DNA from 3 places in the Pseudomonas maumuensis genome. Region 1 is predicted to be linked to each of the others. Evidence: riboswitches for the same ligand, from Rfam matches in the RefSeq annotation. Region 1 holds a riboswitch; each other region holds the start of a gene.
The links. Region 1 has a riboswitch for cobalamin ahead of KSS90_RS10585 (ABC transporter substrate-binding protein). Riboswitches for the same ligand answer to the same signal wherever they lie in the genome.
Positions count from the first base shown of each region.

Region 1 (9,677 bases):
ATTGAGGACTAGCTGGCGCAGCGGCGCCACGGTCTGTTGCAGCGGTTGCTGGGAAACGATGGCCCAGCCGGTGCTTGGCACCGTGGCGAAACCGGCCAGCATCTCCACGCCCTGGCTGTTCACCAGTCTCCGGGTGCCTTGGAGGAGGCCGGGCAGTTCGTCGAGCAGCGTGTTGTCGCCCACCAGGGTGCCGACCCGCTGACTGTCGGGGTGAAACAGCAGCCGGCGGTTGCGATCTACCACGTAGAGGTACGAGCCGTTCTGGTAGAAATGCGTGCCCAGCAGGCTGTTGAGCAGGTTGCGCTCGCGCAGGTACAGGCTGCCGCCGATGTAGCCCTGGTAGTGCCCGTTGGCGTCGAAGATCGGTTGCGACACTATCACCAGCAGGTTGTTGGCCACCGACAGGAAGGGCGTGGATACCAGTGTGCGGCGTTCGCGCAAGGCCTCCAGGGCAGCGGGCGAGCTGGCTTGGGTCCCGGCCAGGTGCTGCAGCGGTGCTGGCGAAAGCGTGCGCACCACACCCTGGGCGTCGACCCGCAAGGTGGAGTTGAATAGGTTGCTTTGCTGCTGCAGGCGGTCGATCTCGGCCTGCACCAACTGATCGTCATCAGGGTGCAGGGCGCATTGGCTGGCGCTGTAGGCCAGTTGCTGCAAGGCATTGCCCAAGGTGGTCTCGGTCACGGCGGCCAGTTTGGCGGCATAGGCACGGTTGGCTTCCAGGGCGCTGTCGATCAGCAGTTGGCGTTGCACCCGATAGCTGGCGAAGTAACTGGCCAGCAGCATCACCAGCGCGGTGGTGGCGCAGAGCGCAAGTATGAGTGTGCGCAGGTCGGGGCGCCGTTTGTGGGGGGAAACGTATCGCAATCCTTGGCCTCGTGGGATACAGCGGGTGGTTCACCCTACGCGCTTGGCGCAAGGTGAACCATGCATACGGACAATTGCAGGCTTAGCTGATCGGGTGCGCTCAGATTTCTTACAGTAATCATGGATTTTGCCGCGATGGTGCCCCGTGCTTACCCGGCATCAGGGCGCGGCCTGCTCCAGGGCCCGCAGGTCATCTTCGACCTGCTGCATGCGCGCTTGTGCCAGGGCCTGGACCTTGGTATCGCTGGCGCTCTCGCGCATCAGGCGGGTGAGTTTTTCGCTCAGGCGCTTGCCCTCGTCGCTCTGGCTTAGCGCCTTGGCCTTGGCCGGGTCGCGGGTGACCTGGACGATGGTGGCGAACTCGGTATCGTTGAAGTTTTCTTCGCTGTACAGCTTGAACAGGTCCTGGCGCTGGTCCTCGACGGTGAGGTGCTTGCGCAGCACTGCCTTGATCTTGTCCTGGGGCACCTGTGCATGGGTCATGGCCAGCAGCCCGGCCATGCGCTCGATGTTGTGGTCGTAGGCTTCCTGCAAGGGCAAGTTGGCGAGGATCTGTTCCTCACGGCTGGGCTTTTGGTCGCAGGCGGCGAGGGCGCCGAGCAGGAGCACGGGCAATAGTAGTCGGGTCAGGCGGGGCATGGGGCAGCCTTGGGCACGGTAAGGCTTGCGAGTCTACTGCAAACGCGGTGGGAAATTCAGCGTTGCAACGGATTGCGCAGGCGTACCCAGACAATCGCCGGCAGGGCCATCAGCAGCCATTTCAGGTAGCGGTTCACTTCGTAGTGCTCGCAGGCGATACCGATGGCCGTGCAGACCACCACCACCGCCACGAACTGGATCATTCTTTCCATCGGTAGAGTTCCATCATTGCTGGGGCCAAAAGGGCCGCGGCGCGCACTTTAGCAGGTGGTGCGGGGGACCGAGGGTGGTATGCCATACGGCGTAACACTTTCACGGCGGCATGTGGCTGCCAGCTTGCTTATCGTGCGGCAATCCTGGCGTCCAAGGCGTTATCACATCCGGTGTCTGATAGGCCATCCCAACCGACACCGGCACTGCTCAACACCGTGTTCATTTCCATTCCCGCCGCATTCGCCTACCGTCTCCTTCCATCCCATCACAAGGAGATCACGCATGCCCGAGCTTGCGTTGTACAAGGTGAAACTGCTGGACGAATTCGAGGCCCGCGAAGATGACTGGAGTTTCGGCCACTTCGAGCGCCGGCTGACCCAAGTCAAGCCCGCCGCCAACTATCAGGATGCCAAGGGCATCATCAAGGCCGCGCACCTGGCGAACAACTGGCCGAACACGGTAAAGCGCTACCTGCTGAGCAACTACCAGGTACACGGCAATGTCAGCAGCGAGCTGACCGAAACCTTCATGCAAGTGCTGGCCAGCCTGACGCCGCAGGAGATGAAGGACTGGAAGCTACCGCAGGTAAACCAACCGGCCTGATCACCGACAAGCCGGCAATGCGCCGCGTCAGCGGCGCTTTGCGTCACATTGCTCAGGCACGAAACCGCAGCACCCGCGCCCCATCATATGGATCGACCAGGTAGTGCCCATGCACCCCGAACGTCCCCAACAACCGCTCCGGCGTCAGCACCGCCTCCGGCTTGCCTAGCGCAACCAACCGCCCCTGATCGAGCACGGCCAGCCGGTCGCAGGTCAATGCCTGGTTGAGATCATGCAAGGCCACCAGCGTCGTCACCGCCAGCGCCTGCACCTGGCGCAGCAAACCGAGCTGGTGCTGGATGTCGAGATGGTTGGTCGGCTCGTCGAGCAACAACACCTGCGGCCGTTGCGCCAGGGCCCGGGCGATATGCACGCGCTGGCGTTCGCCACCGGACAGTTCGCCCCATAGCCGTCGGCGCAGGTGGCTAGCGTCGGCGTCGGCCAGCGCCTGTTCGACGATGGCGCGGTCATCGTTGCCGAACGGTGCCAGGGCCGAGAGCCAGGGTGTACGGCCCAGGGCGACGGCGTCATACACGCTGATGGCGTCCAGGGTGTCGGCCTGTTGCTCGACCAGGGCCAGGCGTTGAGCGATATGCCGCCGTGGCATGCGTTCCAGCGCGTCGCCGAGCAGGCGCACGCTGCCACTGCTTGGGGTGCGCAGGCCGGCGAGCAGCTTGAGCAGGGTGGACTTGCCCGAGCCGTTGGGGCCGACCACGCCCAAGGTTTCGCCGGGCAGCACGCTCAGGTCGACAGCCTGCAGCACATCGCGCCCACCCAGGCGCAGACCAAGCCCTTGGCAGCTGAGCGGCGCCTCGACGATGGCGGTCATCACGCTCATGGGCGCCCCCGGCGGCTGACCAGGATCAGCGCGAACAGCGGCGCGCCGATCAAGGCCGTGACCACGCCCACCGGGATCACCTGGCCGGCGATCAGGGTACGCGAGAGGATGTCGGCGACGATCAGGAACAGCGCACCGCCCAGGGCGCTGGCCGGCAGCAGACGGCTATGCCCGGGGCCGAGCAACAGGCGCAGGGCATGGGGAATGACCAGGCCGACGAAGCCGATGGCACCGACGATGGACACCATCACCGCGGTGACCAGCGCCGCGCAGCTGATCAGCAGCAGCTGTGTGCGGCGCACCGGTACGCCCAGCGAGGCCGCCGAGTCGGCGCCGAAGGTGAAGGCGTCCAGTGCCCGGCGCTGCCACAGGCATATCGCGAGGCCGAACAGGGCGACTGGCACCGCCAGCCACACCGACGGCCAGCGCACGCCGCTGAGGTTGCCCAGCAGCCAGAACAGGATGCCGCGGGCCTGCTCGGCGGTGGCCGACTTGGTGATGAGGAAGGCGGTGAGGGCGTTGAACAGTTGCGAGCCGGCGATGCCGGCGAGGATCACCTGGGCGTTGTCCTGGCGGCTGCCACTGGCGCGCGACAGCAGCAACACCAGGGCGAACGCCGCCAGCGCGCCGATGAAGGCGCCGGCCGACAGCGACAGCACCGCGCCGCCCAGGCCGAACAGCCCCACCGCCACGGCACCGGTCGAGGCGCCGGCCGATAGGCCCAGCAGGTACGGCTCGGCCAACGGGTTGCGCAGCAGCGCCTGGAGGATCACCCCGCAGGTCGCCAGCCCCGCACCGCAAGCGGCGGCGACCAGGGTGCGCGGCAGGCGGTAGTTCCAGACGATGCCGGCGTCGATCGGGTCGACGGCATGGCCGGCCTGCCACAGCTGGTTGGCCAGCACCTGCCAGATCGCCTCGGTACTTACCCGGGTCTCGCCGATGGCGATCCCAGCCAGCATGGCCACGCACAGGGCGAGCAAAGCAAAGAGGCTGATGGGCAGCAGGCGGCTCATGGCTGCGGTGCTTTACCGCTGGCGAAGGCGCTGGACAGCACATCCAGGCCGCGGAACAGACGAATGCCGGCCTGCATGGCGTCGGCGTCGAGGACGATGATGCGGCCGTGCTTGACGGCGTCCATGTTGCGCGTGACCGGGTCGTTGCGCAGGAAATCGAGTTTCAGCTGGTAATCGTCGGCCGGGTAGCGGCGGCGGTCCATGCGCGCAACGATCAGCCAGGTGGGGTTGGCCCTGGCCAGGGTTTCCCAGCCCACGGTAGGCCATTCTTCGCTGGACTCGACCACGTTGCGCACGCCGAGGGTCTGCAGCATGTAGTCGGCCACGCCCTGGCGCCCGGCGACATAGGGGTCGGTCTTGAGGTCGGCGCTGGAGAACCAGAACAGCGCGCTGGTGTGCGCCAGGTCCTGGCCGGCCAGGCGCTGCCTGGCCCGTTCCAGCTGGCCCTGGAGCTCGGCATTCAGGCGTGCGCCACGCTCCTGCACGTCGAAGATCTCGGCCAGCTGGCTGACGCTCTTGTAGATGCTCTGCACCTTGAACGGCTGCAGGCGGGTGCCGTCGGCACCCACCAGATTGTCCTTGCCCTCGCAGTCCGAGGGCAGCAGGTAGGTGGGGATGCCCAGCTCCTGGAACTGCTCGCGGGTGCCGACCGCGCCCTGGGCGCCGATCATCCATTCGAACTGCGCCGTCACCAGTTGCGGACGTTTGCCGACCACCGCTTCGAAGCTCGGTTCGTTGTCGGCCAGGCGTGGGATCTTGTCGTTCTGTGCCTTGAATTCCGGCAGCACGTTGTTGAACCACAGCGAGGTGCCGGCCAGCCGCTCACCCAGGCCCAGGGCATAGAGCAGCTCGGTGCCGGCCTGGCCGACGGTCACCGCCCGTTGCGGGGCCTGGGTGAAGGTCTGCGGCATGCCGCAGTTGTCGACGGTCAGCGGGTACTGGGTCGCGCTGGCGTGGGCCAGGCTCGACAGGGACAGGCCGGCGAGGAGGACGGCGAGGCGGTGCGGCATGGTGGGGCGATCTCCTGAGTGGTACACGGAATGGCCCACGGACAGGCATCGCCAGGCAGCCTGCGAAAGCACGCGGCCAGGGGCGGATGACCATCCCGGACACCCCGCCGGTTGGTGAATGCGTGCCGGCAGGTCTCCTGACTGGTGCGTCCAGGCCGGCGCCAGCCTTCCCGGGTCGGCAGACCCAGTGGCATCGATGGCGCAGGCTCGGCACCTACAGTTGCGGGGGCAGTTCCCTTTGGATCGCCAGCGGCGAGCCCGGGATTCCCTTTTGATTCCGTGTGGAAACCGGCGGGCGGCATGGTAGACCATCGGACTGTCGGGTGAAAACGCTTTTACAGGTACTTGAGCCAGGCGATATCGCGCCGGCGCGCTTTCAGCCGGGCAAACCAGCGCACCGGCAGGTACAGGGTAAGTGGCAGCAGCACGGCGGTCAGCCACACCGCGCCGATACCATCGAAACCGAAAAAGCGGCCCTGGTTCAGGCCGAACAGCGCCACGCAGGCCACGTAAAGCAGCTTGAGCGCATACAGGTGCAGCAGGTAGAAGAACATCGGCGCGGCGCCGAACACCGCAAGCGGGCCGATCCAGCGGGCGTCGCCGGCACGCTCGAAGCCGCGCAGCAGGAGCAGGCCGACGCCGAGGGTCAGGGCCAGGAACAGCAGCGACGGTGGGTACTTGGTGATATTGAAGAAGCTCATCAGCGTCTGCCCGACGCTGGCGTAGAGGCTCCAGGGGGCTTCGCCATAGCCATTGAGCAGGCGCAACGCGCTGAACCCCAGCAGCAAGGTGGCGCCGGACCATAGCAGGCGCTGCTGGCGCTTGCCGGCGTCGCTGCTCCGCGCGAACCACGGGCCGAGCCCATAACCCAGGGCGATCACGCCGATCCATGGCAACAGCGGGTAGGACGTGCGTAGGCGCAGATGTTCGCCCACTTCCAGCCAACTGCGCTCATGCAGGATCGCCCATGGCACATGCAGCGCCGATTCCGGCCCGAAGTGCAGGCCATCGAGCAGGTTGTGACCGGCGACGATCAGCGCGCCAAGGGCGAGCAGCGCCGGGCGCGGCAGCCACACCAGCAGCGACAGGGCGAGCATGCTCAGGCCGATGGCCCAGATCACCTGCAGGTAGATCACGCTCGGTGGCAACTGGAAGGTCCAGGCGAAGTTGACCAGGGTGAATTCCAGCACAACCAGGAACAGACCGCGCTTGAACAGGAACACCGAGACATCGCCCCGGCCGTGGTGTTTTTCGCCGTAGAGCCAGGCAGCCAGCCCGGTGAGCAGCACGAACACCGGTGCGCACAGATGCGCCAGGGTGCGGCTGGCGAACAGGCTGGGTTCGGTGGCGTCGATCGCGTCGATGGTCATCGGGTCGCTGACCTGGCGATGCAGGAAGAAGGTTTCGCGCACGTGGTCCAGCAGCATGAACAGGATCACCAGACCGCGCAGGGCGTCGATGCTTTGCAGGCGTTGGGGGAGTTGGGGGCTGGCCATCGAGGAAAGTCGCAAACAGAGAAAGTAAAATGTTATCTCATAACAATTACTGAATCCACAGGGACGCATTGGTGTCGACTCGACCGGCGCCATCGCGGGGTAAGCCCGCTCCTAGTAGGGGGAGCGCATGACCTGTAGGAGCAGGCTTGCCCGCGATGGCATCGTGCGCTCCACTGGAGCGCGATCTGGCTCTGGCCCTTAGAGATCCAGCACCAACCGCGCCGAGCGCGCCCGCGACACGCACAGCATCATGCTCTGCTGCGCGGCTTTTTCCTCGTCGCTCAAGTACTGATCGAAATGCTCGGCCTCGCCTTCGAGGATCGCTGTCTCGCAGGTGCCGCACACCCCTTCACGGCACAGGCACTCGACCTTCGCGGCCTTGGACTTCTCGATGGCCTGGAGGATGGTCATGCCTTCCTCGACTTGCAGCTCGGTGCCCGAGCGGGCCAGCACCACGGTGAAGGCCGAACCTGTGGCCGGCGCGGCAGCGGCGAACTGTTCCCAATGCACACGGGACTCGGCGATGCCAGCGGCGGCGGCGGTGGCGATCACCGCGTCGATCAGCGGCTTGGGCCCGCACACATAGAGGTGGGCGTCATCGGCCAGGCCCGCGCACAGCGCGGCGAGGTCGAGCTTGCGGTCCAGGCTGTCGATGTAGAACCGCGTGTTGCCGGCATGCGGGCCTTGTTCCAGGTCGCCCTGGAAGGCGCCGTGTTCCGGGGCGCGGAAGGCGTAGTGCAGCTCGTAGGGAGTGGCGCCACCTTCCAGCTCGTGCAACTGCGCCAGGAACGGGGTGATGCCGATGCCGCCGGCGATCAGCACGTGGCGCCCGGCATCGGCGTTCAGGGCGAACAGGTTGTTGGGTGTGGAGATGGTCAGCTCGCTGCCCACCGCGACCTGGTTGTGCATGAACGCCGAACCGCCCTTGGACTGCTCCTCGAGCCGCACGCCGATCTGGTAGCTGTGCAACTGGCGCGGATCGCTCATCAGCGAGTAGGCATTGCTGAACTGGCTGCCGCAGGGCGACTGCATCTGCACGATCACGTGGCTGCCGCCGCTGAAGGCGGGCAGGGCGCCGCCGTCGGCGCGGGCCAGGGTGAAGCGCTTGATCTGTGGCGTGGCCTGTTCCACACCGGTCACGCGCACCTTGAACATCTCGTATTGCTTGGCCATGGCGTACCTCGACAACGAAGCCCCGCGCCAGGCCCTGGCGCGGGGCGGGGAGCTGGCGTGTGTTCAGTCGTCCAGGTGGGCGACCGCGATCAGGTTGTGGAAGTGGGCGATGCCGTGCTCGCTGACGCCGCTGCGCTGGGCGTCGACCATGATCCGGCCCTGGCCACGGTAGCCGCGGGACTTCAGGCCTTTCTGCACGCTCTCGACCAGGCGCAGGTCTTCCGGGCGGAACACTTCGCGGTACCAGTCGATCAGCTTCTGCTGCTCTTCGGTGATGTCCTTGTTGAGGAAGTAGACGTCGTAGTGCTGCAGGGTGGTTTCGGCATCGACCGGGAACTCGTAGATCACGGTCATGAAGTTGGCCCCTGGCGGTACGTTGAACATGGTGCATGGCCAGGCCCAGAAGCCGGCGAAGGACGGGTCTTTCACCGACTCATCGAACTTGAACGACTGCTCCGAAGGCTTGGCCAGGCCGTATTGCAGGGTCCAGTTGCCGTGCAGGCTGTGGCTGTACTGGCCGACATCCACCGAATCGGAGAAGCCGGGGTGGGCCGGGGCGCAGTGGTAGCACTCCAGGTAGTTGTCGACGATGGATTTCCAGTTGGCCGGAGTGTCGCTGACGAAGCGCGCGGCCAGGTGCAGGTCGTCGATCATCGCGCAGGCTTCGCGCATGCGCTTCTGCAGGCCCGGCAGCTGGTCTTCGACAGAGCCTGCGTCGTTGTCCATGTTGATGAAGATGAAGCCGGCGTATTCCTCCACGCGCAGCTGCACCAGGGTGGAATTGTCCTTGTCGAAGTTGGCCACGTTCTCGCAGTTGCGCGCATGGGCCAGCTCGCCGTCGAGCTTGAAGGTCCAGGCGTGGTACGGGCAGGTGATCACGTTCTTGGCCTTGCCGCTGCCCTCGAGCAGTTGGTGGCCGCGATGCGGGCAGACGTTGTAGAAGGCCCGCAGCACATCGTCGCGGCCACGCACGACGATGATGCTCTCGCCGATCACCTGGCGGGTGATGTAGGCGTTCTTCTCGGCGACTTCGCTGCGGTGGCCGACGCAGATCCAACTGCGGGCGAAGATCGCTTCCTTCTCGTGTTCGAAAACGGCGGCCTGGGTGTAGAACTTGGCCGGGAGGGTGAAGGCTTCCTCGGGGTTGGCGCAGAAGTCGGCGGGCAGGCGTTTGAAATCGTTCATGGCTTTATCTCGGTTCTTATTGGTTAACGCGTATCTGTTGGTTAACAAGCTGGGCAAAAAAATTTGCCTGAACGGGGGCGGGCAAGCCCGCTCCCAGGTTGTATTTCAGTGCAGCACGGCAGCGCTACGCGGCGCCTGCGGCTGCGGTTCCTCACCCGCCAGGCGGGTGGCCTCTTCCTCGATGCGGTACGCCGGCACCTGGCCGTAGTCGGCCGCCAGCCACTTGAAGAACCCGTAGATCTTCACCAGCAGGATCACCATGAACGGGATCGCGGTGAGCACCACGGCGGTCTTCATGGTCGACAGCGAGGCCTTGGCGAACAACATGGCCAGTGGCACCAGGGTCAGCACCACGCACCAGAACAGGCGCAGGGTGGGGCTTGGGTCTTCACCTTCGCGCAGGTTGCGGGTGCTGGTGGCGGCCACGGCGTAGGCGGCGGCGTCCATGTGCGAGGCGCAGAACACCGCCATGATGAACAGGTACGCGGCGAGGAACAGCGTGCCCCATGGCAGGGCCAGCAACAGGTCGGTCACCGCCGCTTCGCCACCGAGCGTGCCAAGCAGCTTGGGGACGTCGATCTGGCCGTTGATGAACTGGTGCATGCTGTAGCTTTCCAGCGCGCCGAAGAAGAACCAGCAACCG
Region 1 covers NZ_CP077077.1:2,293,477-2,303,153, forward strand. The annotation lists gene KSS90_RS10555 (sensor domain-containing diguanylate cyclase) at 1-783, opposite strand, end outside; gene KSS90_RS10560 (hypothetical protein) at 1,024-1,503, opposite strand; gene KSS90_RS10565 (hypothetical protein) at 1,560-1,715, opposite strand; gene KSS90_RS10570 (hypothetical protein) at 1,999-2,319, shown strand; gene KSS90_RS10575 (ABC transporter ATP-binding protein) at 2,372-3,157, opposite strand; gene KSS90_RS10580 (FecCD family ABC transporter permease) at 3,154-4,170, opposite strand; gene KSS90_RS10585 (ABC transporter substrate-binding protein) at 4,167-5,180, opposite strand; cobalamin riboswitch at 5,291-5,488, opposite strand; gene KSS90_RS10590 (acetyltransferase domain-containing protein) at 5,516-6,676, opposite strand; gene KSS90_RS10595 (PDR/VanB family oxidoreductase) at 6,875-7,849, opposite strand; gene KSS90_RS10600 (aromatic ring-hydroxylating oxygenase subunit alpha) at 7,913-9,034, opposite strand; gene KSS90_RS10605 (BCCT family transporter) at 9,140-9,677, opposite strand, start outside.

Region 2 (9,677 bases), 170 kb from region 1:
AGCAACAGGTTGATCGCCGCCGCGTCCTGGCCCATCAGCAGGATCGGCAACCCGGTGATCGCCGCCACGAACAGCACGGCGACCCACGGTGTGCGGGCGCGCGGGCTGAGCTGCTTGAACTGGGGGAACGCCTGGTCATTGCAGGCCATGCCATAGAGCATGCGCGGGATGGCCGCCAGCGAGGTGTTGAGGGTGCTGCAGGTGGCGGTGACCGCGGCGATCACCAGGAACACTTCGCCGGTCTTGCCGAACACCGTGGTGGCGAACAGGTAATGGGGCAGGGCATCGCTGCCCAGCGCCTCGCGCGGTACCAGGAACAGCGCGCCGAGGCCGTACAGGCCGATGGTGGCGAAGATCACGGTGAGGCCGATAATCATCGAGCGTGGGATATTGCGCTCGGGCTTGCGGGTTTCTTCCACCAGCGAGCAGACGAACTCGGCGCCGACGAAGCCCCACACGGCCATGGCGGTCAGGGCGAGCACCCCGGCGCCCATGGGGTTCCAGTCACCCTGCAGCAGGGTGGTGGTGACACCCTCGGCATGCCCTTCGCTGATCGCGGCAACGCCGAGGATCAGCAGCACGATGACCATGACCACGGCCATGGCGCTCTGCAGCTTGGCAAAGATGTCGATGCCCATGAGGTTGAGGGCGGTGAACACCGCGAGCACGCCGAAGGCCACCGAATACTGCGGGAACACCCCGGGGTAGACCTTGCCGACGATCAGGTCGAGCAGCAGCAACTCCGCCGACAGCGCGAACATGGCTATCACCACGTAGCCGGAGAAGGTCGCGAGGATTGCCGGAAAGTGCCCCAGCGCCACCTCGGTGTAGCTCGACAGACTGCCGGCGCGGGGCACCAGCAGGGCCAATTCGGAGAAAGAGAACGCATAGCTCAGGGCCAGCAGGTAGGCCAGCCCCAAGGGCACGATGAAGCCCAGGCCGGCGGCGCCGACCCCCTGCAGCATCATCACCATCACCCCTTGCGATACCACCAGGCCGACGGCCACCGCCAGCAGCGACCCCAGCCCCAGGACCCGGCGAAAGCCGGCTTGATCGTGCTGCACGCTGGCAGGCACGGACGCACTTGCACTCATGACAGTTCCCCGCTCTTTGTTGTTGTAGTTGCGTTAGTGGGGTGTTTTGCAAATACGACCAACTAAATCGCGAGCGATAACGCTGCATGAGCGCAAAAAGCGCCGCGAGTTATGGTCGTTATTTGTGAAACACCACACTCGATACTGGGACAGGGTGCGCAGCGGGGAAATTAGTAAATATGTGGTTGGTGCAGAGGAAAAAGCTGGGTTGAGCGGGGCGGCAGAGCAGCCCATCCGGCACGGTTCGTCGCCGTGCCGAGCAGCCTTGCACAAGGGCAAGTGACGGGAAGCATCGACGAGTTTCAGGGCAGGCGCTGTCGCCAGACCCTGCGCAAGCGTCGCCCACCCAGTACAACGCCACTCAGGGCAATCACCAGGCCGCCAGCACTTAGGCCGATGATCAGCCCTTCGCGTAGCAGCGGTCGCGCCAGCAGCGGTTGCCAATCCCAACTGTGCAACAGGTTGAACAACCAGCGCCCGGCACGTTGCGCCCGGTCGTGGCTGGCCACCAGCGTGCCGCTGGCAGGGTCCAGGTAGGCCCAGGTGCCCGCCGCGTCGGCAAAGCGCAGGCGCAGCACGGGCAGTGGGCGCGCTTGGGAACCGTACATGCTCTGTGGCTCGCGGGCGAAGTAGTGGAAGTCGTAGGCGCTCTGCCAGTCATCTTCCACCGTCACCCCGGGAGCCATCGCTTGCGCGGCCGCCAGCAGCCTTTCCCGGCTGAAGGTACGCGCCGGCGGGGCGTGTGCTTCAAGGATGCGGCTGTCGCCGTCGGCGCTGCGGGCCACGGCATAGGTGACGCCGGCCAGGCGTTGCCACTGCAGCTCCACTGCATCGAACCTTGTTTCGTCGTGCAAGCGGGCCAGGGCCGTGGCAATCGGCAGTTGCAGGTCGGCGGCGCGCAGCGGGGTTTGTTGCAAGGCGATCTGCGAGCGACTGTCGGTAACGCCCCAGGGGCGCATCGACATCAACCCGCTGAACACCCACAGCACCAGCACCGTGCCGAACAGCAACCCGCCGATGTGGTGCCAGCGCAGCCAGCCGCCGGGGTAGGGGCTGCACGATCCGCTGCGATAGCGCTTGCGCAAGCGCAGGCGCAGGATGCCTACCGCAATGCCCATGAGCGCCATCAGCGTGCCGAGCAGTGACAGGCCGATCACCAGGGTGCGCCAGCCATTGTCGAATCCCAGGCCGCCGCGCAACGGATAGAGCCAGTGCAGCCAGGCGCCGATCCAATTCCAGGCACGCTCGCGGGCGCTCGCATCGCGTACCACCTCGCCGGTGCGTCCGGACAGGTACAGCCAGGTGCCGGCCGCATCGTCCACCTGCACCCGGTGCAAGGGGCGATCGCTGTCCAGGGCCCTAGAGTGGGTCCACATGTCCTCGTCCAGAGTACCCTGGTAAGCCAATGGCGCTTGCCCCGCAAACTGCCGGGCGTTGGCCAGGGCCCAGGTGGCGTCGGCATGGGCCAGGGGCTTGCCGCTGGCGGCATCGAGGGTGACGCGGCGACCGTCCGCCAGCTCCAGCAAATAGTACGGTTGCCCGCCCAGGCTGGTCAGGCGCAGCGCCTTCAACGGCTGCTCAGCCCATTGCGCCGGCAACTCGGCGCAGCATCCCGCCGGCAAGGCCGGCAGGTGGGCCAGGCGCTCGGCCGTGGTCAGCTTGGGGTAGCCGACATACAGCATGACCACCCCGGAGACGAACCACAGCGCCATGAACAGGCAGGCGACGATGCCCAGCCAGCGATGCCACAGGTACAGCTGGCGTTTCAGGCCCATCAGTAGCGCCACTGCACAGCGACTTCCAGGCTGCGCGGCTCACCCAGGTAGTACTGGGTGTTGGTTTGGTGGATGAAGCGGGCGTAGACCTCGTCGGTGAGGTTGCGCAGGCGGGCGCTGAGTTGCACGTGCTGGTCCAGGTCGTGGGTCATCGACAGCCCGTAGACGGTGTACGACGGCACCCACTGGGTGTTGGCGGTGTTGGCGTAGACCGCCGAGACGTAGCGGGCGTCGGCGCCAACCTGCCAGCCCGGCGCCAGGTCGTAGGTCAGCCAGAGGTTGGCCACCCGGTCCGGGATGTTCACCGGGGTCTTGCCCTTGCGCGAGTACACCTTACCGCCGATGGTCTCGTTGAATTCGTCGTACTCGGCGTCGACCCAGCTGAAGTTGCCCGCCGCCAGCAGTTTGGGCGTGACCTTGAACGACGCCGCCAGCTCGATGCCGGTGGAGGTCTGCTGGCCGGCCTGCTCGGTGGTGTTGGGCACGGTCGAGGAGGGCACCGAGATGTTCTTGCGCACGATGCGGTAGGCCGCCGCGGTGGCCGAGCCACGCCCGTCGAGGAAGTCGAACTTGCTGCCCACTTCCACCTGCCTGCCGGTGCTCAGGTCGAAGTCGCCGACCTGGCCGATCGACGCGCCGGTGAGCGAGCCCCCTGGCGGTTCGGCCGAGGTGCTGTACTGGGTGTACAGGCTGATATTTGAGGTCAGGTCGTAGACCAACCCCAGGCGCCCGGTGAAGGCATCCCAGCGCCGATTCAGCTTGGCCCGGGTCACGTGGTCGACCACGTCGAAGTCGATATGGTCGTAGCGCAGCGCGGTGACCAGCGACAGCTGGTCTGTCAGGTGGGTACGGTTTTCGACGAAGCCCGCAGTGGTGTCGGTGGTGGTGCTGCGCCCCTTGGCGCGTGGCGCGTCCATGCCAGGAATGTCGAGGAAGTGGCCGGGCTGGAAACCGTTGGGATCGATGCTGTCGAACGCGCCCTTGGACAACGGGTAGGCGGTCTGCTGGTTGCGGTTGTAGTCCATGCCGAACGCCCAGTCGCTGGCCAGGCCGAACAGCTGGCCCTGGTGGGTCAGCTCGACGCGGTTGCCGTTGACCTCCTGGTCGTGGCGCTGGCGGTAGCCGCCGGCGCGGGCGATGGCGGTGTTGCCGGGGTTGTAGCGGTACACCTCGAGGTTGCGGTAATCGCGCTGGCCGTTGTAGTGGTAGAAGGTGTTGCGCAACTGGTTGCTGTCGTCGATGCGGTACTCGGTGATCGAGCGCAGCCAGCGGGTGCGCTGCTCGTAGCGGCCGTCCTCGACGTTGTAGTTATTGAAGCGATTGTGCTTGTCGATGTGCAGGGTGCCGGCCGCCGGCTGCAGCACCGGCGCACCCCAATACGGACTGTCTTCCTTTTCTTCCAGGTACTCGATGGCCAGGGTGTGCGACAGCTGGTCGTTGATGTCGCTGAGCAGCGAGAAGGCCAGGTTGCCGGCCCCGTTCTCCTGGCGGTCGATGTAGCCATTGGTGCTGGTGCGGCTGTAGTCGAGCCGCGCGTAGTGGCGCGGCCCGTCGCCGCTGTTGAGCGCCTGGTTGAAGCCGACCGAGGTTTCCATCGTGTCGTAGCGCCCATAGCTGATGCGGCCCTCGAAGGTGTCCTCGTCGCGGTTGGCCAGTTTGGTGATCATGTTCAGGCTGCCGCCGACGGCGCCGCTGCCGTTGAGGAACGACGACGGCCCGCCGAGCAGTTCGACACGGTCGTAGATCCATGCCCCGACCGGGCGCCCGGCGGCGCCGTACTGCAGGTTGATGCCGTTGAACAGCTGGCTGACCTGGGCGCCGTTGAAGCCGCGATACGTCACGTAGCCGCCCCAGCCGGGCGGTGCCGAGGCATTGACCCCGGGTAGCGCGTTGGCGGCGTCCTGGAAGTTGCGCGCGCCGATGCGCTGCATGGTCTTGCGGTCGGCAACGCTGACCGAGGCGGGGTTTTCGCGGGCGCTGAGGTTCAGGCGTGAGCCGCTTTCGATGGGCCGGTCGAGGTCAAGGCGGGTCGCTTCCTCGGGTTGGTCGGCGGTGGCCGTGACATTGCTGGCGGGCAGGGTGAGGGTGTCGTCCTGCGCCCAGGCGCAGGTTGCGCTGCCAACGAGCAGCGCCAAAGTGGTCATACGGAACATGCAAGGCTTCCTGGCTGAAATCGGTGAGCGCACGCCCGCTGCCGATCAGGCAGTACGTGGGCGTGGCGATGTCAGAACGCGAGAAGCGAAGCGGGGGAGGCGCGGGGATTGACCAGTGGCCAGCGCTGCTTGGGCAGGCGCGGCGCGGGTTGTCTGGGTAAGGGTTTGCTCGACTCCCCGGCGAGCAGGGCCAGCAAGCCGAAGAACACCGCCAGCAGGGTGGCGCTGAACAGGCTGGCGATCACGCAGTCGCCGCCAGCGGGCAGCACCGGGTCGGTGATGTCCTGCTCGCCCTTGAACACGCCGCTGCTGTCGGCTGCGCACCAGGCGGCGTCATCGAGGCCGGCCAGGCGCAGCCCGGCCATCTGCCCATGGCCCATGGCGCACAGCAACGAGCCGAACAGGATGCTGAAATACAGCACCCAGGCGACTTGCGATCGTGTGTGGCGGGCCAGCTTCATCGGCAAAGCTCGAAGGGAATGGGAATAGGTTCGGCGTGCGGATTCTACAACTTTTGACACATCTGCCTAGAGTGATCGGCCGATAAAAAACACGCGAAACGATTCACCGGCCTTTGCTTGACGCACCTTGCCCCAAGGTGTTCAGATGCCGACCGATTTCAGGTGTCCCATGCCGCCGCGCATGGGGTGAAACGGGAAACCGGTACGCGCTTCGCGCCAGTCCGGTGCTGCCCCCGCAACGGTATGCAAGTGATGCCTTCGACAGACCACTGTGGCCCGCGCGTCATGGGAAGGTGAAGACATCTTGTCTTGCGAGCCCGGAGACCGGCCTGGAATGTAGTAGGCAAACTCCTGCGGTGGGCGGGCATGGGCCGGTATTGGCGTGTGCGCGATCCGTGCTCCTGCGTGCTTCTGCGAAAGTCACTTTCGAGAAGAGCATGATTGCTGTGATTCACTCCCGACGTCGTTTCCCCAAGGCCCGGACCTTGTTCCTGGGCTGCCTGGCGAGCCCCCTGGCACTGGCCGCAAACACCCCCCTGATCCTCGACCAGCAGATCGTCGCCGCGCCGTCGGTGGAGTCGACCACGGTCGCCGCCATGGCCCAGTACGGCAGCAAGGTCGAGATCGTCAGCCGCGAGCAGATCGAGCGCGCCGGCCCCGGCGCCGACATCACCCGGGTGATGCAGATGTTCATCCCCGGCTTCTACGTCGCGCCGAAGAACGGCCCGTTCGACTACGGCACCTATTCGCTGCTCGGCGGGCGCAACGACGACACCCTGATCCTGCTCGACGGTGTACGCCTGAACAACCGCCTATACGGCGGCCTGTACCTGGACACCTTGCCGGCCAACGCGGTGGAGCGCATCGAGGTGCTCAAGGGCGGCCAGAGCCTGTTGTTCGGCACCCAGGCCGTGGCGGGGGTGATCAACATCGTCACACGCAGCCCGCAACGCCGCCAGACTTCGGGTGGGGTCAACCTGGGCCTGGACAGCTTCGCCGGCAACAGCAAGGACGCCCGCGTCGAGCGGGTCTTCAGCAACGGCTTCGGCGACCTGGGCCTGCTGGCCTATGTCAGCCACAACGTCTCCGACGGCTACCAGCCGTTTCGCAACCGCGACTACAGCGGCAACGTCAGCGACAAGAAGCGCGGCTACGAGGTGACCACCTTCGGTGGCAAGGCGATCCAGGCCTTCGGCGACGATGCGCGGCTGGAGCTGTTCTACCAGTACACCGACGCCAACCTCGATTTCGCCCGACCGGTGAACAATTACAAGACCACCAACGACCGCGTGCAGCAGATCGCCACGGCTACCTTCGAACAGCGCATCAGCGAGCGCCTGAGCTACTTCGTCAAGGGCCACGTCAACGACTGGGACACCCGCTACACGCGCATCAACAACCGCGCCGACGGCTCCCGCGACGTGGTCAACCACAACGACTACTGGGGCTTCACCGATTGGGGCGTGCAGGCCGAGGGCAAGGCCGAACTCGACGGCGGCCACGTGCTGGTGTTCGGTTCCGACAACCAGTGGTTCAAGGGCCAGGACGACGTGCTGGTGATCGACGACAACAAGGCCCAGGCCAATGCGTTGTATGCCCAACTGCGTCCCAGGATCGAGGCCTTGCCCAACTGGCACCCTAGCCTCGGCCTGCGCCACGAGGCCATGAGCGGCGGCGACAGCGCCACCGTCGGCATGCTCACCTCGCTGTACGACCTGAACGACAACTGGCAACTGCGCGGCCAGTATGGCAGCGCCTACAAACTGCCCAATGCCGAGCAGTTGTTCGTCAACGAGCCTGGCGACGAGATCGGCAACCGCGACCTCAAGCCCGAGAAGAGCCGCAATGCCGAGCTTGGCCTGGACTACCACGGCCTGCTGCTGGAGCGTGAGTTCAGCGCCAGCGTCAGCGTGTTCCGCCGCAAGATCACCGACTTGATCACCCTGGACGGCAGCCAGTGGGTCAACGGCCAGGGGCAGGTACAGATGCGTGGCTTCGAGGCCGATGCGCGTATCCAGCTTGACGATCAATGGAGCCTGCAGGCCGACATGACCCGCAACCTCACCGAGTCGCGCACCGGGGCAACGATCAACGACGTGCCGAGTTTCTTCGCCCGTTCGCGGCTCGGTTACGAATCGGCGGACCGCATGTGGGGGGCCGGGGGCGCCATTCGCTATATCCGCGACGTGGTCAGCTCCAAAGGTGTCGACTACGGCCATTACTCGGTGGTCGACGCCGATGCCTACCGCTACCTGGACGGCGCCCGCCAGCACCGGCTGAGCCTGCTGGTGGAGAACCTGTTCGACCGCGACTATGTCACCAGTCGGGCGAGCAATGTCGACAACCTCGGGCGGCCGTTCACCAGCGAACTGCGCTACACCTACAGCTTCTGAGGGGCGTGAGCATGGACTACCAGCGCGTGTTGTTCGTCGGCCCCGGCCTGGGTGGCGGCTCGGCGGCGGAAGCTTTCGGCGCCGAGATTCGTGACCTGCGTGGCCGCGAGGCGGGCCGGGATATCGTCGACACCCTGGAGGGTTTCGACGGGCTCTGGGCGGTGATCCGCGAGGCCCTCGACCAGGGCGTGGAACGCCTGCTGGTGGTGGACCTGGAACCCACCTCGGACAGCGCCTACCTTGACTGGCTGCGCGATGAGCTGGGGCGCTTGGCGCAAGGTCGGGCCGGCGTCTGGGTCACGGCCCAGGCCATGGGGCGGCGCGGCCTGGATGCGCGGGTGGCCTGTGCCAGCATCGGCGAGCCTACCCGCCATCTGGCGTGCGACCAGGTCAACGCGGTGGCCAGCGACCCGGACTGGTCGCGGGTGCCCGAGCATGCCCGCCAGGTGTTCCTCTGCACCGGCCCTCGCTGTGTGCGGCGCGGCGCCTTGCCGCTGTGGAAACGCCTGCGCCGGCGGTTGCTGGAGCGTGACCTGATCGAGACCCCCGGCGGCGTGCTGCTGACCCGCACCGGTTGCCAGTTTCCCTGCAATCTGGGGCCAGTGTTGACGGTGTACCCGGACGGCTACTGGTATCGGGTCCGTGATGATCGGGAGGTGGAGGAATTGGTGGAAACGCATCTAGAGGGCGGAAGGATCGCCGAAGGACTGTTGATCAAGGGAGGGACGTGCGATGCGTAAAGCCTGGCTGCTGTCGCTGGCCTTGTGCTGTGGCGCACCGGCCCTGGCCGACAGCTATCGCAACTGTGGGCAGGACTGGCAACGGCCCGCTGCGGCACCTGCGCGTATCGTCGCCCTCAACCAGCACGCGGCCGACCTGCTGCTCGCCCTCGGCGTGGGGCCGTCGATGGTCGGGGTGGCCTACCTGGACGACAACGGCGCCGCCTACAAGCAGGGCCGCTACCAGGGTGTGCCGGTGATCGCCCGGGAGTATCCGGCCAGCGAAGTGTTGTACGCGCAAAGGCCGGACCTGGTGGTCGGCGGATTCGCCACGGCCTTTGGCGATGGGATCACCTCGCGCAGCAGATTGGCCGGCAACGGGATTGCCACCTACCTGCTCGAGTCGGCCTGTAACGGCCACTCGCTGGACTACTACGGCCATGTCCGGCGTGACCTGACTGTGCTTGGCGAGCTGCTGGGCAGACAGGTGAGGGCGCAGGCATTGATCGGGGCGATGGAAACCGACCTGGCGCAGGCCAGGGCGATCGCGCCCAGCGGCAAGCCGCTGTCGGTGTTCTACCTCGACAGCGAGGTGCGGGGGCTGGACAGCGAGGGCGGACGTGGGTTCGTCACGCCGTTGCTGGCCGCCGCCGGGGCGCGCAATGTGCTTGCCGGGATCGACCAGTACCGCGTGACGATCAACCGCGAGGCATTGCTGAGCAGCGACCCCGACGTGATCCTGCTGGCCGACGCCCTGTGGTCGCCGGCCAGCCGCAAGCGTCAGCTGCTGACCCGCGACCCGGTGCTCTCGAGCCTGCGGGCGGTGCGCGAGAATCGCATGATCGATATCCCGTTCACCCAGCTGATGCCCACGCCGGCCAGCGGGCGGGTGGCCCTGGAACTGGCGCAGCGGCTCAGGGGGATGGCTGTTCCATAGCCGGCCTACTCGCCGATGACCAACTGACGCGCCAACTGGTTATGACGCTCCAGCACCCGCGGCAGGTCGACGGTGGTGATGCGCCCGTCCTGAACCACCACACGCCCGTTGATCACACTGGTGTCGACGTGGGTCGGGGTGCAGA
Region 2 covers NZ_CP077077.1:2,460,004-2,469,680, forward strand. The annotation lists gene KSS90_RS11225 (APC family permease) at 1-1,094, opposite strand, end outside; gene KSS90_RS11230 (PepSY domain-containing protein) at 1,397-2,863, opposite strand; gene KSS90_RS11235 (TonB-dependent receptor) at 2,869-5,022, opposite strand; gene KSS90_RS11240 (DUF2946 family protein) at 5,094-5,483, opposite strand; cobalamin riboswitch at 5,627-5,830, shown strand; gene KSS90_RS11245 (TonB-dependent receptor plug domain-containing protein) at 5,921-7,876, shown strand; gene KSS90_RS11250 ((2Fe-2S) ferredoxin domain-containing protein) at 7,888-8,616, shown strand; gene KSS90_RS11255 (ABC transporter substrate-binding protein) at 8,609-9,532, shown strand; gene KSS90_RS11260 (8-oxoguanine deaminase) at 9,538-9,677, opposite strand, start outside.
Region 2: it holds a riboswitch for cobalamin, as region 1 does, so the genes downstream of both, KSS90_RS11245 (TonB-dependent receptor plug domain-containing protein) here and KSS90_RS10585 (ABC transporter substrate-binding protein) in region 1, are expected to answer to the same signal.

Region 3 (9,677 bases), 1.0 Mb from region 1:
CCGGTTTCCCCTACGACGGTGAAGCGTTCGCGTTCGAGCAGCATGCGTACGGCGAGTCGCACAATGTGGTGGTCATCGACCAACAGCACGGATGTCATTCAGGTAACTCCTGTCAAAGTGCAGCCCGTTTTCAGCCTTGCATTCAAGGTACTGGGCTGCGGACTTGCTGGGCAGCGCGCACCTTACGGACATTCAGGATCCTTGGTAATAGGCGAGTATAGGTGTGTTGAAAATCCAGTACCAATATGTAGAAAATTCCTACAAGTCGGATTCAGGCGCAGGGAGCGTGGGGTTTGATTACCCGCTGCGTGGAGGCCGGGTTGTTCGCCAGCACCTTGCCGACGCGAGTGGGGCGCGTCACCAGTTGACCGCCGCAGTTCGGGCAGCGGTCATGAAAGTGGCGCACGTTGCAGGCACGGCAGAAGGTGCATTCGAACGAGCAGATCAGCGCGTCCGTGCTTTCGGGAGGCAGGTCGGTGTCGCAGCATTCGCAGTTGGGGCGCAGGTCGAGCATGGTCGGGGTTTCCATCCAGTTGGAAGGCCCAGTGTGCTCCGCCGTCACCCGCTCGGCAATCGCTTCATGGGCCGGGGCGATAGAGGTGGGCGTGGCCGGCGCGGTACAGGGCCGAATCGGCGAAGGGGGCATCGCCCAGGACATGGCCGACGAGGATCAGCGCGGTACGCCGGAAGCCCTTGGCAGCTGCGCGCTCGGCGATGTCCGCCAGGGTGCCCTTGACCCAGTCCTGGTCTGGCCAGGTGGCGCGATGGACCACGGCGACCGGGCAGTCGGCGCCATAATGCGGCAACAGCTGCTCGACAATCCGCGGCAGATGACGCACGCCCAGGTGGATAGCCAGGGTGCTGCCATGGCGGGCCAGGTCGGCCAGTTGCTCACCGGCTGGCATCGGCGAGCTGTCACCGTAGCGGGTGAGAATCACTGTCTGCGCCACGTCGGGCAGTGTCAGCTCGCAACCCAGCAGCGCGGCGCTGGCGGCGGTGGCGGTCACGCCGGGGATGATCTGGTAATCGATGGCCAGCTCACGCAGATGGCGGATCTGTTCGCCGATGGCGCCATACAGACTGGGGTCGCCGCTGTGTACACGGGCGACGTTCTGGCCGTTGGCATGGGCCTGGCGCATGGCCTCGATGATCTGCTCCAGGTGCAGCTCAGCGCTGTTGATCACGGTATGCGCCTGATGACCCTCGAGCACCGCAGCCGGTACCAGCGAGCCTGCGTAGATGATCACCGGGCATTGGTGGATCAGGCGCTGGCCTTTGACCGTGATCAGCTCCGGATCGCCGGGGCCGGCACCGATGAAATAGACCGTCATGGGGGTTCCTTGCAGGTAAAGGGGCGGATTATCCACCCATGGCCAGGGCCAGGGTAGCGCCGCCGAGCCCTTGCCTTGGTACATGCAGGCGCGGCGTGGCGCCTGTGCGCCCGGCCAGGGCCAGGGCCGCGCTTTCGGCGACGCCCCAGCAGCCCGTCTGCGCGTATACGGTCGCCGAGCGCTGGCTGAGCAGGGCCTCGAAGCTCGACAAGTGGCTGCTGTCGAAGCAGATGAATGGCAGCCCGAGCCGCTCGGCCAGCGCTAGCAGGCCCGGTTCGCGCGCCTTGGGTTCGATGCTGGCGATGGCCTTCAGTGCCGACAGAGGCAGGGCGTGGTGGGTCAGGGTCTGGCGCAGCAGCACCGCGAGCGTTTCGACCGGGCAGCCACGGCGGCAACCAAAGCCGGCATACAACGCCGGCTGGGGAGCGAGGTCGCGCATCAGTGCTGGCTGGAGCGGCGGAACAACCAGGCGCTGAGCAGGCCCAAGGCCAGCCAGAACGCGGCGTTGGTCAGCCACGAAGCGATCTTGAACTGGGTCTCCAGCGCTTCGGGGGCCAGGCTTTCATGAACCGCTGGCTGTGGTGCGCCGATCAGATGCGGGATCACCAGCAGGGCGACACCCAGCACCTTGAACAGCCAGTGCTGGGCGAATACCAGCAGCGCCAGGCCGGTGGCGGTGGCGGCGGCGGTGCCGATCCACCAGGTCTGGCGCTGGCCGAGGTCGGCGGCGGCGGTGCCAGGCAGTTCCGGGGGCAGGCCCAGGGTCGGCGCCAGGCAGAACACGGCGAAGCCCGCCAGGCCCCACAGTGCGCCGGTGCTAACGCGACCAGGTTCGCGCAGGCTGTACAAGGCGGCGAGGATCAAGGCGAAACCGACGGCGACCACCAGGTTGCCGCCCGTGGTCGACAGGATGCGTTGCCAGCCATCTTCGGGCGCCCAGGCTTCGGCGCTGTGTTCATGAGGCGCGGCGGCCTCGCCATGTTCGTGGTGTTCGGCGGCGGGGGCGGCGGTTTCATAGGTTTCCGCCTGGAGAATCAGCGGTGCGACCCAGAAGCTTTGCAGCAGGGTCAGCAGCAGAGCGGCGAGCAGGCCGCTGAAGCCAGCGGTGCGAGCGATGCGCGTGATCATGCGGGGGTACTCAGTGGCAAGGGAAGGCGGCGCTGTGGCGGGTGTCGTGGGCGGCGTTGTGTACCGCCTCGATGTGCGAGAAACCGGCGAAGTACACCAGGCACAGGCCCAGCAGGCTGGCGCCGACCGCGACGATCAGTCGCTGGCTGAGGCTTACGGGAGTGGCGATACTGGGTTTGGCATGGGTGATGGGCATGACGCGTTCCTCTGCTGCTTTTGTTGTGGCAACGGGCAGGCGCGACGTCCCGGGCACGACTGACCCAGGTGATACGACAGCGCCCGCCCACCGCGGGGTGTTCTGCAAGCATGTCAGGCCGGTCTCCGGGCTGGCGAGGTGGAGTGGGGCTCCATCGATCAAACGTCACCTTCCCATGCCGCACGACGGGCACAGTGGTCTGGACGCTTCTCTCGCTTACCGTTGCGGGGGCAGCACCGGCCTTGTCGGCCCTGTGAAGGAGGCGCGACGCACCGGTTTCCCGTTTCACCCCCATTGGGGGCACCTGAATGCAATGCGCTAGCAAATCACGGGGCCGGTGCTGCGTCAATCGCCGCGGCGGTTGACCGCCAGGCAGGCACTGCGTAGCCTTGCCGGTTCGAGGTTCCCGGGCGTTGTCCCGGGCTAAGACGGGAACGCGGTACAAGCCGCGGCTGCCCCCGCAACTGTAGGCACTGAAGGGTTCGGCACAGCCACTGCGCACGCGCGGGAAGGCGCCATCCCACTGGCTTTGATGGCCGGCGGTGCAAGCCAGGAGACCTGCCTCGCAACGTTTTCGACTTTCAACCGGGCGGGGTGATCCGGTGGCGAAACAGCCAGGCCGACACGGGCCGTGGCTGTCGTCCTGCATGCCCGCGCCATTGCTGCCAAGGGCATCGCGACATGAAAACACTGGCCAAGCTTCCCGTCACCATCGTTACCGGCTTCCTCGGCTCGGGCAAGACCACCTTGCTGCGCCATATGCTCGACAATGCCCAGGGCCGCCGCATCGCGGTGATCGTCAACGAATTCGGCGAGCTGGGCATCGATGGCGAAATCCTCAAGCAGTGCAGCATCGGCTGCACCGAGGAGGAGGCCAACGGTCGCGTCTACGAGCTGGCCAATGGCTGCCTGTGCTGCACCGTGCAGGAAGAGTTTTTCCCGGTGATGCGCGAACTGGTGGCCCGCCGTGGCGACCTCGACCATATCCTTATCGAAACCAGCGGCCTGGCACTGCCCAAACCCTTGGTGCAGGCTTTCCAGTGGCCGGAGATCCGCAACGCCTGCACCGTCGACGCGGTGATTACCGTGGTCGACAGCCCGGCCGTGGCCACTGGCACCTTTGCCGCCTACCCAGACCAGGTCGATGCCCAGCGCAAGCTCGATCCCAACCTCGATCACGAGTCGCCGCTGCACGAACTGTTCGCCGACCAGTTGGCCAGCGCCGACCTGGTGGTACTGAACAAAGCTGACCTGATCGATGCCGAGGGCCTGGCCAAGGTCCGTGCCGAAGTGGCCGAGGAACTGCCGCCGGCGGTCAAGGTGATCGAGGCCAGCAGTGGTCGCCTGCCGCTGGAGGTGCTGCTGGGCGTGGGCGCCGAGTCCGAGGCGCATATCGATGGTCGCCGCACCCACCACGACAGCCATCACGACGGCGACGATCATGACGACCATGACCACGACGCCTTCGACTCGATCTCCATCGACCTGCCCGAGGCTGACGAGAGCCTGCTGCTCGATGCCTTGACGCAACTGGTCACCGAGTTCGGCATCCTGCGCGCCAAGGGCTTCGCCGCTATTCCCGGCAAGCCGATGCGCCTGCTGATCCAGGGTGTGGGCACCCGCTTCGACAAGCATTTCGACCGTGCATGGCGCAGCGAGGAGCCACGGATCACCCGCCTGGTGCTGATCGGCCAGGACCTGGACGCGACCCAGCTGGAGGCGCGCCTGCGCCAGGCCCTGGGCGCCTGACCCATGCACCTGCTGCGGACCCAGCCCGGCGGCTTCGTGCCGGACGACAGCATCGCCGACCTCGGCCAGACTCCTGCCGAGCTGGTGATCCTCTGCAGCGGTGATTCACACCTGGCGCTGCTCGCCGAAACCGCCGAGCAGTTGCCGGCGGATTTTCCCAGCGTACGCCTGGCCAACCCGATGCAGGTGCAGAACCACGCCTCGGTCGACCTGTATGTCGACCAGGTGCTGCGCCATGCCAAGGTGATCCTGGTGTCGCTGCATGGCGGCGTCGGTTATTGGCGCTACGGTGTCGAACAACTGGTCGAGCTGGCGGCACGGGGCGTGCAACTGATCCTGGTGCCCGGCGACGACCGCCCCGACCCGGAGCTGACCGGGCTGGGCACGGTACGCGGCGAACAGGCCGAGCGCCTCTGGCATTACCTGCGCCAGGGCGGCAAGGCCAATGCACTGAACCTGTTCAACTGCCTGGCCAGCCAGTGGCTGGGGCGCGCCTACCCCTGGGACGAGCCGCAGCCATTGCCGCGCACGGTGGTCTATCACCCGGCCAAGGCCAGCGCACGGCTCGAGGACTGGTACGCCGAGTGGCATCCGGAGTATCCGGTGGCGCCGCTGTTGTTCTACCGCTCCCACCTGCAGGCAGCCAACACCGCGTTCATCGATGTGTTCTGCCAGCGCCTGCAGGCTTGCGGCTTGAATCCGTTACCGATCGCCGTGGCCAGCCTCAAGGAGCGCGCCTGCCTGGACCAGGTCGAGGCTTGGCTCGACGAAGTGCAGGCGGAGGTGGTGATCAACACCACCGGCTTCGCCCTGTCCAGCCCCGAACAGCCCAATCTGCGTCCGCTGCGTCGCGACGTGCCGGTGTTGCAGGCGATCTGCGCCCAGGACAACCAGCCCGGCTGGGAGCAGAGCGAGCAGGGCCTCGGCGCCCGCGACCTGGCGATGCACATCGCCTTGCCCGAGCTGGACGGGCGCATCATCACCCGACCGGTGAGCTTCAAGGACCTGGCCTGGCGCAGCGAGCGCAGCCAGTCCGACGTGGTCTGCTACCGCGCTCACCCCGAACGCATGGATTTCGTCGCTGAACTGGCGCGGCGCTGGGTGACACTGGCGCGCCTGGACAACCAGGAGAAGCGCGTGGCCCTGGTGCTGGCCAACTACCCGACCCGTGACGGGCGCATCGGCAATGGTGTCGGCCTCGACACCCCAGGCGCGGCGTTGAACATCCTCAAGGCCCTGCAGGCGCAGGGTTACCCGGTAGCCGGCCTGCCCGACAGCGGCACCGAGTTGATCCACCAGTTGCTCGGCGGTGTTACCAACGACCTCGATCACCTTGACCAGCGCCCTTGCGCCCAGAGCCTGGCTCTGGCCGACTACCACAGCGCCTTCGCCGCGTTGCCCGAGGCCAACCAGCGCGCCGTGCTGGAGCGTTGGGGGCCGCCCGAGCAGGATCCGATGTTTCGCAGTGGGCGCATGATGGTCGCTGGCCTGCGCTACGGCCTGACCTTCGTCGGCATCCAGCCGGCGCGGGGCTACCAGGTGGACCACAGCGCCGTGTATCACGACCCGGACCTGGTGCCGCCGCACGGCTACCTGGCGTTTCACTTCTGGTTGCGCAACGGCTACGCCGCCGATGCGTTGATCCATGTCGGCAAGCACGGCAACCTGGAATGGCTGCCGGGCAAGGGCGTGGGGTTGTCCGCCGAATGCTGGCCGGACGCGTTGCTCGGGCCGTTGCCCAACATCTATCCGTTCATCGTCAACGATCCGGGCGAGGGCGCCCAGGCCAAGCGCCGCACCCAGGCGGTGATCATCGACCACCTGATGCCGCCCTTGACCCGCGCCGAGACCTACGGCCCGCTGCGCCACCTGGAACAGCTGGCCGACGAGTACTACGAAGCGCAGCTGCTCGATCCACGTCGCGCCAACGAGTTGCAGCGCGACATCCTCGCACTGGTCAAGGCCAACCACATCGACCGTGAACTGCAGCTTGAGGGGCAGTTGGAGGACGCCGCAGTGTGGTTGCCGCGCCTGGACACCTATCTGTGCGACCTCAAGGAGTCGCAGATCCGTGATGGCTTGCACGTATTCGGCCAGTCGCCCCAGGGGCGTCTGCGCAGCGACACGCTGCTGGCCCTGGTGCGGGTGGCGCGGGGAGATGGCAAGGGCGGTAACGCCAGCCTGATTCGCGTGCTGGCCAAGGCCTTGGCGTTGGGCTTCGATCCGTTGGACTGCGACCTGGGGCAGGCCTGGGACGGGCCGCGACCGGACCTGCTGCTGCAGCTCGACAACAGCGCATGGCGTACCTGTGGTGATACCCGTGAGCGTCTGGAGTGCCTCGCGCTGACATTGATCGAGCAGGTATTGCAAGGGGCTGCGGCGTTGCCGGATGAAGACGGCTGGGCACCGGTGCGCGAGGTCTTGCAGGCGCTGGTCGAACGGATCGCACCGGACCTGGACGCCTGTGGCGCCGCCGAGATCGACGGCCTGCTGGCCGCACTGGCCGGGCATTTCGTCCCGGCCGGGCCCAGTGGCGCCCCCAGCCGTGGCCGCCTGGACGTACTGCCCACCGGGCGCAACTTCTACACCGTCGATGTGCGCAACCTGCCGACCACCACGGCGTGGCGCCTGGGGTTTGCCTCGGCCAACCTGATCCTCGAGCGCCACCTGCAGGACCACGGCGACCACTTGCGTCAGCTGGGCCTGTCGGTGTGGGGCACGGCGACCATGCGCACCGGCGGCGACGACATCGCCCAGGCCCTGGCGCTGATGGGTGTGCGCCCGGTGTGGGCCACCGGCAGCCAGCGGGTCGACGACTTCGAGATCCTGCCATTGAGCCTGCTCGACCGGCCGCGAGTGGATGTGACGCTGCGCGTGTCGGGTTTCTTCCGCGACGCCTTCGGCAACCTGATCCGCCTGTTCGACGCCGCCGTGCAGGCGGTGGCCGCGCTGGACGAGCCGGACGACCTGAACCCCCTGGCCGCTCGGGTGCGCGCCGACCGTGAAGCGTTGCTCGGCGCCGGCATGGAGCTGGAGCAGGCGGCGCGGCAGGCCGGCTGGCGGGTGTTCGGGGCCAAGCCGGGGGCGTATGGCGCCGGCGTGCAGAACGCCATCGACGGGCGCCTGTGGCACAGCCGTGACGACCTGGCCGAGGTCTACCTCAACCACGGTGGCTACGCCTACGGCGCCAGCGACGAAGGCACGCCGGCCCGCGCCGCGTTCGCCCAGCGCCTGGCGCAGGTGCAGGCCGTGCTGCAGAACCAGGACAACCACGAGCACGACCTGCTCGACTCCAACGACTACTACCAGTTCCAGGGCGGCATGCTGGCGGCAGCCGAAACCCTGGCCGGCACCGCGCGGGCCAGCTACCACGGCGATCACAGCCAGGCCGACCGGCCGCGGGTGCGGACCCTGAAGGAAGAGCTCAACCGAGTGATTCGTGCCCGCGCGCTCAATCCGAAATGGATCGACGGCGCCAAGCGCCATGGCTATAAAGGTGCATTCGAGCTGGCGGCGACGGTCGACAATCTGTTCGCCTTCGACGCCACCACCCACCTGATCGACGACCATCATTACCAGGGCCTGGCCGACGCCTATGTGCTCGACCCGGCCACCCGTGATTTCATGCGCGAGCACAACCCCGAAGCCCTGCGCGACCTTACCGAGCGTTTGCTGGAAGCCCAGCAGCGCGGGTTGTGGCAGGAGCCGGGCGACTATCGCGAGAGCCTCGAGCAGCAGTTGCTCGCCGGCGAGGAAGACAGCTGAACATGAGCGAACCCGTACAATTCCCCCTGGCTGCCGTGGTCGGCGCCGACGACCTCAAGCTGGCCCTGTGCCTGACGGCAATCGATCCGAAGATCGGCGGCGTGCTGATCGAGGGCCCGCGGGGCATGGCCAAGAGCACCCTGGCGCGGGGGCTGGCCGACCTGCTGGGCGGCGGTCCATTCGTGACCCTGCCCCTTGGGGCGACCGAAGAGCGCCTGGTCGGCACCCTCGACCTGGATGCCGCTCTGGGCCAGGGCCAGGCGCGGTTCTCGCCGGGTGTGCTGGCCCATGCCGATGGCGGCGTACTGTACGTGGACGAAGTCAACCTGCTGCCTGACCCCTTGGTGGACCTGCTGCTGGACGTGGCTGCCAGCGGCACCAACCGTATCGAGCGCGATGGCATTTCCCATCGCCATGCCGCCCGTTTCGTACTGATCGGCACCATGAATCCGGAAGAGGGTGAACTGCGTCCGCAACTGCTCGATCGCTTTGGCCTGAACGTGGCCCTCGAGGGCCTGCCCGCGCCTGAAGCGCGCCAGCAGATCATCCGCCGCCGGCTGGCGTTCGACAGTGACCCGCAGACGTTCTGTACCCAGTGGGCGCCTCAGCAGGCCGCGCTGCGCCAGCGTTGCCAGGCCGCGCGTGAGCAGTTGGCGTCGATCGCCCTGGACGACCAGGCTCTGGCCTGGATCACCGAGCGTTGCTTTGCCGCCGGGGTGGACGGTATGCGTGCCGACCTGGTCTGGCTGCGTGCGGCGCGGGCCCACGCCGCTTGGCGCGGTAACGCGGTGATCGAAGAGGCGGATGTGGAGGCGGTCGCCGAGTTCGCCTTGCGCCATCGCCGTCGCACCCAGGCGCCGCAACCGCAGGCGGCGGCGGGTGAGCCACCTCAACTGCCGCAAGCGCAAGGTGGGCAGGGCGACTGGGGCGCGTTGCCGCCTCAGCCAGTGGCGACGGGCGTACGCCGCGAGGTACCGAACTGGGCAAAAAAGCCCTGAGCATCCGCTCGCGCCATGCCCAGGCGGCGGATGCCAAACCCCGTGCCGGCAATTTGACAGGTAGTATCCGGGGTCGTCCGCGTGCGGCCGAGACTGGCCGTATCGCCTGGCTGCCGACCTTGCTCAAGGGGCGTCCGCGCCTGCGTCGCGAGCTGTGCTGGCAATTGCGTCAGGCCCAGGCGCCGGAGCTTTGGCTGGTGATCGTCGACGCATCGGCGTCCACCCGACGCAACCAGGCGCTGGCCCAGGCCAAGGGCCTGCTGGCTGGATTGTTCGATGAGGCCTACCGGCAGCGCGCACGTCTGGCCTTGCTCACGGCCAGTGGCGACAAGCCGCAATGGCAACGGCATGGCCTGAAGGCCTCGGCGGCGTTGCAGCCTTGGTTGCAGGCGCTGGGGGCCGGCGGCGGCACGCCGCTGCTGGCGGCGTTGGAGGAGGCGCGCCACTGGCTGCTGGTGCGGGGTAAGCGCTTTCCCCAGGAAACCCAGCGCTGCCTGGTGCTGACCGATG
Region 3 covers NZ_CP077077.1:3,302,821-3,312,497, reverse strand. The annotation lists gene KSS90_RS14730 (response regulator transcription factor) at 1-98, opposite strand, end outside; gene KSS90_RS14725 (DUF1272 domain-containing protein) at 272-514, opposite strand; gene cobM (precorrin-4 C(11)-methyltransferase) at 579-1,331, opposite strand; gene KSS90_RS14715 (cobalamin biosynthesis protein) at 1,360-1,770, opposite strand; gene KSS90_RS14710 (CbtA family protein) at 1,770-2,459, opposite strand; gene KSS90_RS14705 (CbtB domain-containing protein) at 2,470-2,655, opposite strand; cobalamin riboswitch at 2,755-2,977, opposite strand; cobalamin riboswitch at 3,039-3,235, shown strand; gene cobW (cobalamin biosynthesis protein CobW) at 3,337-4,404, shown strand; gene cobN (cobaltochelatase subunit CobN) at 4,408-8,169, shown strand; gene KSS90_RS14690 (magnesium chelatase ATPase subunit I) at 8,172-9,167, shown strand; gene KSS90_RS14685 (vWA domain-containing protein) at 9,221-9,677, shown strand, end outside.
Region 3: it holds a riboswitch for cobalamin, as region 1 does, so the genes downstream of both, KSS90_RS14705 (CbtB domain-containing protein) here and KSS90_RS10585 (ABC transporter substrate-binding protein) in region 1, are expected to answer to the same signal.